Regions from separate parts of the Devosia sp. CN2-171 genome, predicted to be linked through region 1. Evidence: predicted binding sites of a transcription regulator. Region 1 holds the regulator's gene; each other region holds the start of a gene.

Region 1 (2,201 bases):
ACGTGCTGCGCGACCTGGGCGTCGAGCTGGATTTCTGGAAGCTCAGGATGCGGCCGGGCAAGCCCCTGATGTTCGGGACGCGCGGGCGAACGCTGGTGTTCGGGCTGCCGGGCAACCCGGTTTCGGCGCTCGTGACCGCGACGATCATCCTCAAGCCGATGCTGCGGGCACTGACGGGGCACATCGACCCGTTCTGGCCGCGGATCGGTGTGCCGACCCTGCTCGGACTGCCCGCTAACGGCCCGCGCCGGCATTTCATGCGTGCCAATCTCAGCCGCAACGACATCGGCTACATGCAGGTGACGCCAATCTTCGAGACCGATTCCAGCCATTCGACCTCGCTGGCGCTGGCCGACGCGCTGATCGTCGTGCCCGAGGATTCGCCGGGCGTGCCGCCGGGCGAGATCGTCGACGTGATCCCGCTGAACTGGGGCTGATCGCCTTCGCGCTAACGCGATCTTTACCGCGATGTTGCAGAACATAACTGGAACGGATACAACTACGTTCAGTCTTTGTTCCGATTCTGCTCACGGGGCCGCCATGCTGACGCGCAAGCAACACGAACTTCTGATGTTCATTCACGAGCGGATGAAAGAGTCCGGTATTCCGCCATCCTTCGATGAGATGAAGGATGCGCTCGACCTGCGCAGTAAATCGGGCATTCACCGCCTGATCACGGCGCTCGAGGAGCGCGGCTTCATCCGCCGGTTGCCCAACCGGGCGCGGGCGCTGGAAGTAATCAAGCTGCCGGACTCGATGAACCCCTCGCTCGGCGGCCGCAAGGCGCGGTTCGAGCCGTCGGTCATCGAGGGCAATCTCGGCAAGGTATCGACGCCCCCTTCCCGCTCGGCCGCGGTGACATCGGTCAGCGACTATCGCGCGGTGACCATCCCGGTGATGGGCCGGATCGCAGCCGGTACGCCGATCGAGGCTATTCAGACACACAGCCACACCATCATGGTACCGCCAGAGATGCTTGGGCCAGGCGAACATTTCGCGCTCGAAGTGCGCGGCGACTCAATGATCGATGCCGGAATTTTTGACGGCGACACGGTGCTGATCAAGAAGCAGGACGCGGCCTCGACGGGCGAGATCGTCGTGGCGCTTGTCGATGACGAGGAAGCAACGCTGAAGCGGCTGCGCCGGCGCGGCAATTCGGTGGCTCTCGAGGCCGCCAACCCGGCTTACGAGACGCGCATCTTCCCGCCCGACCGGGTGAAGGTGCAGGGCCGCCTCGTCGGCCTGCTGCGCAAGTACTGAGTTTCGACCCCACCGCCAATCGGGTCACTGGGCCGGCTGACGCCGGCCCTTTTTCTTTGAGTGTGGGCAGGTTGTGGGACATTTTGCCTTTGGCGGGCGCGACAAAGACGTAGGAGCACTTTGTCGCGCTTTCGAACCGGAAAAGTCTGCAACTTTTCCTGAAAACGCTTTAGGGTCCGCGCCGCCGCCTGGGGCACATTTTTCTCGGTACCATACTAAGCGAGTGGATGAGCTTCCCGATTGTGCGCCATGAGGGCGCGCCGGCGAAATATCGCCTGCAAGGGAGAGGGTATTGTCTGGTCAAGTCGAGTGGGTCGCGGTCGATTGGGGGACATCCAATCTGCGCGCCTGGGGAATTGATTCCGACGGTGAGATCGCTTTCGCGCGCTCGTCGCCGGATGGCATGGGACGGCTGAGCCGGGAGCAGTATCCCGATGTGCTGACGGGCCTGCTTCAGGGCGTCGCCGACGAGGTCAGCGAAGTGTTGATCTGTGGCATGGCCGGGGCGCGGCAGGGCTGGATGGAGGCGCCGTATCTCGACGCACCGGCCGAGCTCGGCAATCTCGCTGCCGGTGCCGTGTCGCCGGACATGCCGGGCGAACTCGATCCGCGCATCCTGCCGGGCGTGTGCCTCAGGGATGTCGGCGCGGAAGATGTGATGCGCGGCGAAGAGACCCAGTTGCTCGGGCTCTCGGCGCTCGTTCCCGGCTTCTCCGGCCTTGTGGTCATGCCGGGCACGCACAGCAAGTGGGCGCTGCTCGACGGGACGCGGCTGACGCGCTTTTCGAGCGCCATGACCGGGGAAGTGTTCGAGCTGTTGCGAACCCATTCGGTGCTGCGGCACTCGCTCAACGGCGAGCTCGAGGGCGAGGATCGCGATCTCGGCTTTTCGGCCGGCCTCGACCAGGGGCTGGAACACCCCGAGCGACTGACGGCGACGC
Region 2 (2,201 bases), 2.2 Mb from region 1:
GCGGTCGAGCGCAGCCAGAACGAGGAATCGAAGTGCTCGCCGGCAAGCACGTCGCTGTAGAAGTTCATGTCAGTATAGATCACCGGTACCTTGCCGGTATGGCGCTCCATGGCGGCCAGCATCACGCGCACCTTCTCGAGCACATCGGCGCGGTTGTGCTTGTTCTTGCAGCTCGAGTGGTTGTTCCACTCGAGATCGAGCACCGGCGGCAGCGCATCGGGATCGTTCGGCACCTTGCGGATGAACCATTCGGCCTGCTCCGAGGCAAGGCTGCACCAGGTCATGAAATGATAGGCGCCCCGCGCCAGGCCGGAGGCACGCGCGCCGTTCCAGTTGTCATAGAAATTGGGGTCGATGTAGTCCTTGCCCTCGGTCGACTTGATGTAGACGAAGTGCACCCCGCCGGCACGGGCCGAGTTGAAATCGATGCGGCCCTGGTAGCGCGCCACGTCGAGCCCCTGGATCGGCAGGCCCCAGGCGCGCCGCACGCCGTCATGCGGGTCGTTGTCGCCTGGAATGCCGGTGTAGCTGGTCGGCGAGCGCCCGCAGGCGGCAAGCAGCAGCATGAGCCCTACCACAAGAGCGGACCTCAGGACGGGGAGCGCGGAGCGACGGGCAACAGGCATGCGGAACCAAGGCCTTCATCAGGTCTGAAAGCCTTTGATTCAACATGGCGCGCTTAACGAAACCTTGCGCTAACCCTTTGGAATTCCAGCATGGTTAATGCCCGAGGGGCCGATCCTTACAACTCGCCTTCGACGCCACGCTTGTTCCCTTAATGTTCTTGCCACATTCGCAAATGTCCTGATAGCGTTGCCTCGGGCAATTGGGGGCAGGCGGATGGTCACGCGGGTCGCGACCGTGGCGTTTCAGGGCATCGAGGCGGTGCCGGTCGATGTGCAGGTGCAGATCGCACCTGGGCTGCCAAAATTCCTGCTCGTCGGGCTGCCGGACAAGGCGGTGAAAGAATCGAGCGAGCGGGTGCATGCCGCACTCTATGCCTCCGGCCTGAGTCTCCCGCCCAAACGCATCACGGTGAACCTCGCGCCGGCCGACCTCCCCAAGGAAGGCAGCCACTACGATCTGCCGATCGCCCTCGGGCTGATGGCCGCCATCGGCGCCATCCCGTCCGATGCGCTTGAGGGCTATGTGGCGCTGGGTGAACTCGCCCTCGACGGACGCCTCGCGCCGACGGCCGGCGTGCTGCCTGCGGCGATCGCGGCGCTGTCGCGCGATATGGGGATCATCTGCGCCGAACCGTCGGGGCCGGAAGCCGCCTGGGCCGGCAATGACCTCGAGATCATCGCGCCGCAGAACCTTCTCGCGCTGGTCAACCATCTCGGCGGCTTCCAGCTTTGTACGCGCCCAGTGCCGCGGCGCCAGTCCGATCCGGCGGGACTGCCGGACCTCAGCGAAGTGCGCGGGCAGGAGGTGGCGCGCCGTGCCCTCGAAGTGGCGGCGGCGGGTGGCCATAACCTCCTGATGGTTGGCCCGCCCGGCGCCGGCAAATCCATGCTGGCGGCGCGGCTGCCCTCGATCCTGCCGCCGCTCAACCCGCGCGAACTGCTCGACGTATCGATGATCCAGTCGATCGCCGGCGAACTCGCCGGTGGCGCGCTCAGCGACCGGCGCCCGTTCCGCGCCCCGCACCACTCCGCCTCGATGGCGGCGCTGGTTGGCGGGGGGCTGCGTGTCCGGCCGGGCGAGGCGAGCCTTGCCCACAATGGCGTGCTCTTCCTCGACGAACTGCCCGAATTCCAGCCGCAGGTGCTCGACAGTTTGCGGCAGCCGCTCGAATCCGGTGAAGCGGTGATCGCCCGTGCCAACGCGCATGTGAACTTCCCGGCCCGCTTCCAGCTGGTCGCGGCGATGAACCCCTGCAAATGCGGCATGGCCGGCACACCGGGCCATACCTGCAAGCGCGGCGACCGCTGCGCTTCGGACTACCAGGCCCGGGTCTCGGGCCCCTTCCTCGATCGCATCGATTTGCGGATCGACGTGCCCGCCGTCTCAGCCGCCGACATGATCGGCCCCTCGACCGCGGAATCCTCGGCCCGGGTCGCCGAGCGGGTCGAAGCGGCGCGCGAACGGCAGCGCCAGCGCTATGCCGAGGCCGGGCATCCGGACGTCTTCACCAATGCCGCCGCCGGCTCGACGCTGATCGAAAAACTGGTCGATCCGGACCGGGAGAGCCAGACGCT
Region 3 (2,201 bases), 960 kb from region 1:
GATCGTGCCACAGGCACACGGCGTCAGAACAAACTCATCTGCCCGTCATCCACCTTCGGATGCTCGAACAGGTCGATCCGCAGCGGCGGGATGGTCTTGTTCAGGCCGTAGCGCGCCTTGGCCCGTTCGAGCCGCTGGCGCAGGAGCTCGGCATACGGCCCCTCGCCGACGAAGCGGGTGTGGAAGTTCGGGTCGTTGTCCTTGCCGCCGCGCGCATCGCGGATGAGGCCCATGACGTGGCTGACCCGATCGGGGAAATGCCGCAGCAGCCACTCGCGGAAGATGTCGCGCACCTCGAGCGGCAAGCGGACGAGGATGGCGCTGGCATCGCGCGCGCCCTGGGCGGCAGCGGCATCGAGGATGCGCTCGAGCTCCATGTCGTTGATCGCCGGGATCATCGGCGCGGCCATGACGGTGGTCGGAACGCCGGCCTCGGAGAGCAGGCGCACCGCCTCCAGCCGCTTCTCGGGCGTCGAGGCGCGCGGCTCCATCTTGCGGGAAAGCTTGTGGTCCATGCTGGTGATCGACAGGGCCACGCGGACGAGGTTGAGCTCGGCCAGCGGCTTGAGGATATCGAGATCGCGCACCACCAGCGCCGACTTGGTGGTGATGGTCACCGGGTGCTTGGTTTCCAGCAGCAACTGCAGGATGCCGCGCGTCAGCTTGTGCTTGCGCTCGGCAGGCTGGTACGGGTCGGTGTTGGTGCCCATGGCGATGGGCTTGGGCTTGTAGCGCTTGTCGGCCAGCTCGCGCCGCAGCAGCTCGACCGCGTTGGTCTTCACATAGATGTCGCGCTCGAACTCCAGCCCCGGCGAGTGTCCGAGATAGGCATGCGTCGGCCGCGCGAAGCAATACGAGCACCCATGCTCGCAGCCGCGATAGGCGTTGATCGAGCGATCGAACCCGATGTCAGGGCTCTCGTTGCGGGCGATGATGGTGCGGGCGCGCTCGACATGCTCGATGGTCTCGAACGGCTTCAGATCCTCGACGTTGTAAATCCCCTGACCCCAGCCGTCATCGACCTCCTCGCGGCTTTCCTTGTCATAGCGGCTGCCCTTGTTGGTCTGCGCGCCGCGGCCGCGATTGAGCGCGGGATCGACGAAGCGTCGCGCGATCAGATCAGCATCACGGGTGCCGCTGAGCTTCTCCAGCTGTTCGAACGAAGGCGCGACACGCATTGCCATGGGGCATCTCCAACGGTCCGGACAGCGACTCGCCACCCAGGTAACGTTCCGTTACGACTATCAGTTGCGTGAGAACAGAACAAGAACAAAGTGGCGGGGATATGTCTCCAACGGGTTGACCCGACGAGCTCGGCTGCTAGGTTTCATGGGTCAGAAAAGGTGAGGCAGGTGCGGTTGGCCCCGTCCCGCTGCGGCGGTCCTGGCCTTCGCTTCGGCGATAGTCCCGTGGCCTTCAACGCCCTCCACAGTGGAGCGGCGAAACGAAAGGTCATGGTAATGCTGCCATCTGTCTCGGTTATCACCCTCGGCACCGCCGACCTCGCGCGCTCGCGGCGCTTCTATGTCGAGGGCTTCGGCTGGAAGCCGGTCTATGAGAGCGACGTCATCATCTTCTACCAGCTCAACGGCCTTGTGCTGGGCACGTTCCTGACGGCGGAACTGGAGGCGGACATGAATCGCACCGGACTGTTGACGCCCGGTGCGTTCTCGCTGGCCCACAATGTGCGCACGGAGGCCGAGGTGGCGCCCCTGATCGAGCGGCTCGCATCGGCCGGCGGACGCGTGTTGCGACCGGCCGATGCGCCACCGCATGGCGGCGTCCGCGGCTATATCGCCGATCCGGACGACCATGCCTGGGAGATTGCCTGGAACCCCGGCTTCGCCATGGATGCCGAGGGCAATGTCACCTTCGGACTTTAGAGCCCGAACAGGCCCCAGCGACCCCAAAGCACAAAGGCCGGGAGAACCAGGAGGACGAGGTTCATCGGCAACACCATGGTGCCGTCGCCGCGACGCTGGTGGAAGCCGAGCGCAAGAATCTGCAACACAACCGAGCCGAGCGCCGCGAGCGGCGTCAGGAAGGTGAGGATGCCGGTGGCGAGCGGCAGGATCAGGCCGAGGCCAGCTGCCGCGTCGACGGCGCCGATGGAGCGCACGAAGCCTGGCGTATGATCGCCGGGCCATTTCATCATCTTTGCGAGGTCGGGTATCGGCCGCGTCAGCTTCATGAAGCCGGCC
Region 4 (2,201 bases), 770 kb from region 1:
GAGATCCTCGGCCCGCACGTATCGGTGGACGATCACGCCGATGTTGCCAACACCATCGGCTACGAAGTGCTGACCAGCCTCAAGGGGCGGTATACGCGGCAATACACCGAGGGTGCGTCGCCCACGGGCTGACATCCACCGGCGCCTCTGTATCCTCCCCCGCGGGGACCAGCGAGGCTGGTGGAGGGGCAGCCGTCTATCTCTTTTCGCCTCTCTTGTCCCCCCATTCCTCCACCCGTCGTATTCTCCTCGCGTCCAGTCACGGGCGGCGGTCGCGACGAACGAACGGTGAGTGGACATCGGGAGCCATGGCAGTCGTGTCATGGCGGGTTTGTGGGACCGACAACCGACCACCCATCCGGGCTCCGATGCAGTAATGCAGACGAGAGGTGCGATGGGGGCACGCTCCTTGGATTCCACCGATCCTACTCATCCCTTTGAGGACCGGCGCGGCGACGGCCGTTTCATTTGCGGACTAACCGCGTGGCCGAAAACCGCGCCGGTCCCCGCCCACCCAATACTCCGGAGCCAAAGGGCGGCCGGATGTAGCAGCGCGTCCAATGGAGGCCCTAGTCCAGCCCACAACCAGCTGTCATCCCTGCGAAGGCAGGGATCCAAACTTCCGCCCGCGCCAGCTGCAAGCTGGATCCCAGCCTGCGCTGGGATGACACCGAGTCAGTGGCACGGTCCTGGTCCTCGACCCATCCACCATGTCACACCCCGTCGCAGAAGACACCGCTGGGGACCACCCATCGTTCACTCTTCGTTCTTGCCTTCCAACGTATCCTCAGCTACCAGTCGAAGACCTATCGGGGCTCTCCATGGCGCGCACCAAGACCAACTGTGTCTGCCAGGCCTGTGGCGCTGTCACAGCGCAATGGCAGGGGCGCTGCGAAGCCTGCGGCGAATGGAACACAATTTCGGAGGAGATTGTCGACTCGGGTGTCGGCGCCGGCCCGAAATCCGCTACAGCGGCCGGCCGGCCGATCCAGCTCGTGCCACTCGCCGGCGAGATCGAGACGGCGGCACGCGTCACAACCGGGATCAGCGAACTCGACCGGGTGACCGGCGGTGGTTTCGTCAAGGGCTCGGCCGTCCTCGTGGGCGGTGACCCCGGCATCGGCAAGTCGACACTGCTGCTGCAGGCGGCCGCAGCTATGGCGCAGCTCGGACGCCGCGTCGTCTATGTCTCGGGCGAAGAGGCGGTGGCGCAGGTGCGGCTACGCGCGCAGCGGCTGGAACTCAGCGAAAGCGATGTGCTGCTCGCCTCGGAAACCAATGTCGAGATCATCCTCGCCACCCTGCAGAACGGCCCTGCCCCCGATCTCGTGATCATCGATTCGATCCAGACCCTGTGGACCGACCGCGTCGAGAGCGCGCCGGGCACGGTGACGCAAGTACGCACCTCTGCGCAGGCGCTCACGCGCTTCGCCAAGAAGTCCGGCGCGGCAGTAGTGCTGGTCGGGCACGTCACGAAGGACGGGCAGATTGCCGGGCCACGCGTCGTCGAGCACATGGTCGACGCGGTGCTCTATTTCGAGGGCGATGCCAGCCACACTTTCCGCATTCTGCGCGGGGTGAAGAATCGTTACGGCGCCACCGACGAGATCGGCGTGTTCGAGATGTCGACGCTGGGCCTGCGCGAGGTCGCCAATCCCTCCGCGCTCTTCCTTGAGCAGCGCGACAAGGATTCGGCGGGCTCTGCCGTCTTCGCCGGCATGGAAGGGACCCGCCCGGTGCTGTGCGAAATCCAGGCACTGGTCTCCCCGTCCCCACTCGGCACGCCGCGACGCGCCGTGATCGGCTGGGATTCCTCTCGGCTTTCGATGGTCCTCGCTGTGCTCGAAACCCGCTGCGGCGTCAGGATCGGCGCCAACGACATCTACCTGAATGTCGCCGGTGGGCTGAAGATCAACGAGCCGGCCGCGGACCTCGCGGTTGCCGCGGCGCTGATCTCGTCCCTCACCGGCTCGCCCCTCCCCTCGAGCAACGTCTATTTCGGCGAGATCTCGCTCGCCGGTGGCGTGCGGCCGGTGGCGCATGCGGCACTGCGCCTGCGCGAGGCGCAGAAGCTCGGCTTCCAGGGGGCCGTGACGGGGCGGTTGGGCAAGGGCGACCTGCCGGGCGGGATCGCGGTGGGCGAATATGCCGAACTCGCCGAGCTCATCGGCAAGATCGCGGCCCGCGGCCAGCGGCAGGCG

What was found. The regulator LexA, encoded in region 1, represses DNA repair genes until DNA is damaged. The targets are predictions, from matches to a motif close to TGTTCNNNNTGTGTTCNG.
Region 2: a site for LexA is predicted at 769-786, ahead of ACOYW5_RS14595 (YifB family Mg chelatase-like AAA ATPase). Genes of this name have one in related genera too.
Region 3: a site for LexA is predicted at 1,255-1,272, ahead of ACOYW5_RS08310 (PA0069 family radical SAM protein). Genes of this name have one in related genera too.
Region 4: a site for LexA is predicted at 754-771, ahead of radA (DNA repair protein RadA). Genes of this name have one in related genera too.

Annotation. Positions count from the first base shown of each region.
Region 1 covers NZ_CP186479.1:707,778-709,978, forward strand. The annotation lists gene glp (gephyrin-like molybdotransferase Glp) at 1-437, shown strand, start outside; gene lexA (transcriptional repressor LexA) at 541-1,260, shown strand; gene ACOYW5_RS03655 (2-dehydro-3-deoxygalactonokinase) at 1,553-2,201, shown strand, end outside.
Region 2 covers NZ_CP186479.1:2,951,061-2,953,261, forward strand. The annotation lists gene ACOYW5_RS14590 (GH25 family lysozyme) at 1-566, opposite strand, end outside; gene ACOYW5_RS14595 (YifB family Mg chelatase-like AAA ATPase) at 841-2,201, shown strand, end outside.
Region 3 covers NZ_CP186479.1:1,669,501-1,671,701, reverse strand. The annotation lists gene ACOYW5_RS08310 (PA0069 family radical SAM protein) at 24-1,184, opposite strand; gene ACOYW5_RS08305 (VOC family protein) at 1,461-1,883, shown strand; gene ACOYW5_RS08300 (DoxX family protein) at 1,880-2,201, opposite strand, start outside.
Region 4 covers NZ_CP186479.1:1,477,686-1,479,886, forward strand. The annotation lists gene alr (alanine racemase) at 1-132, shown strand, start outside; gene radA (DNA repair protein RadA) at 822-2,201, shown strand, end outside.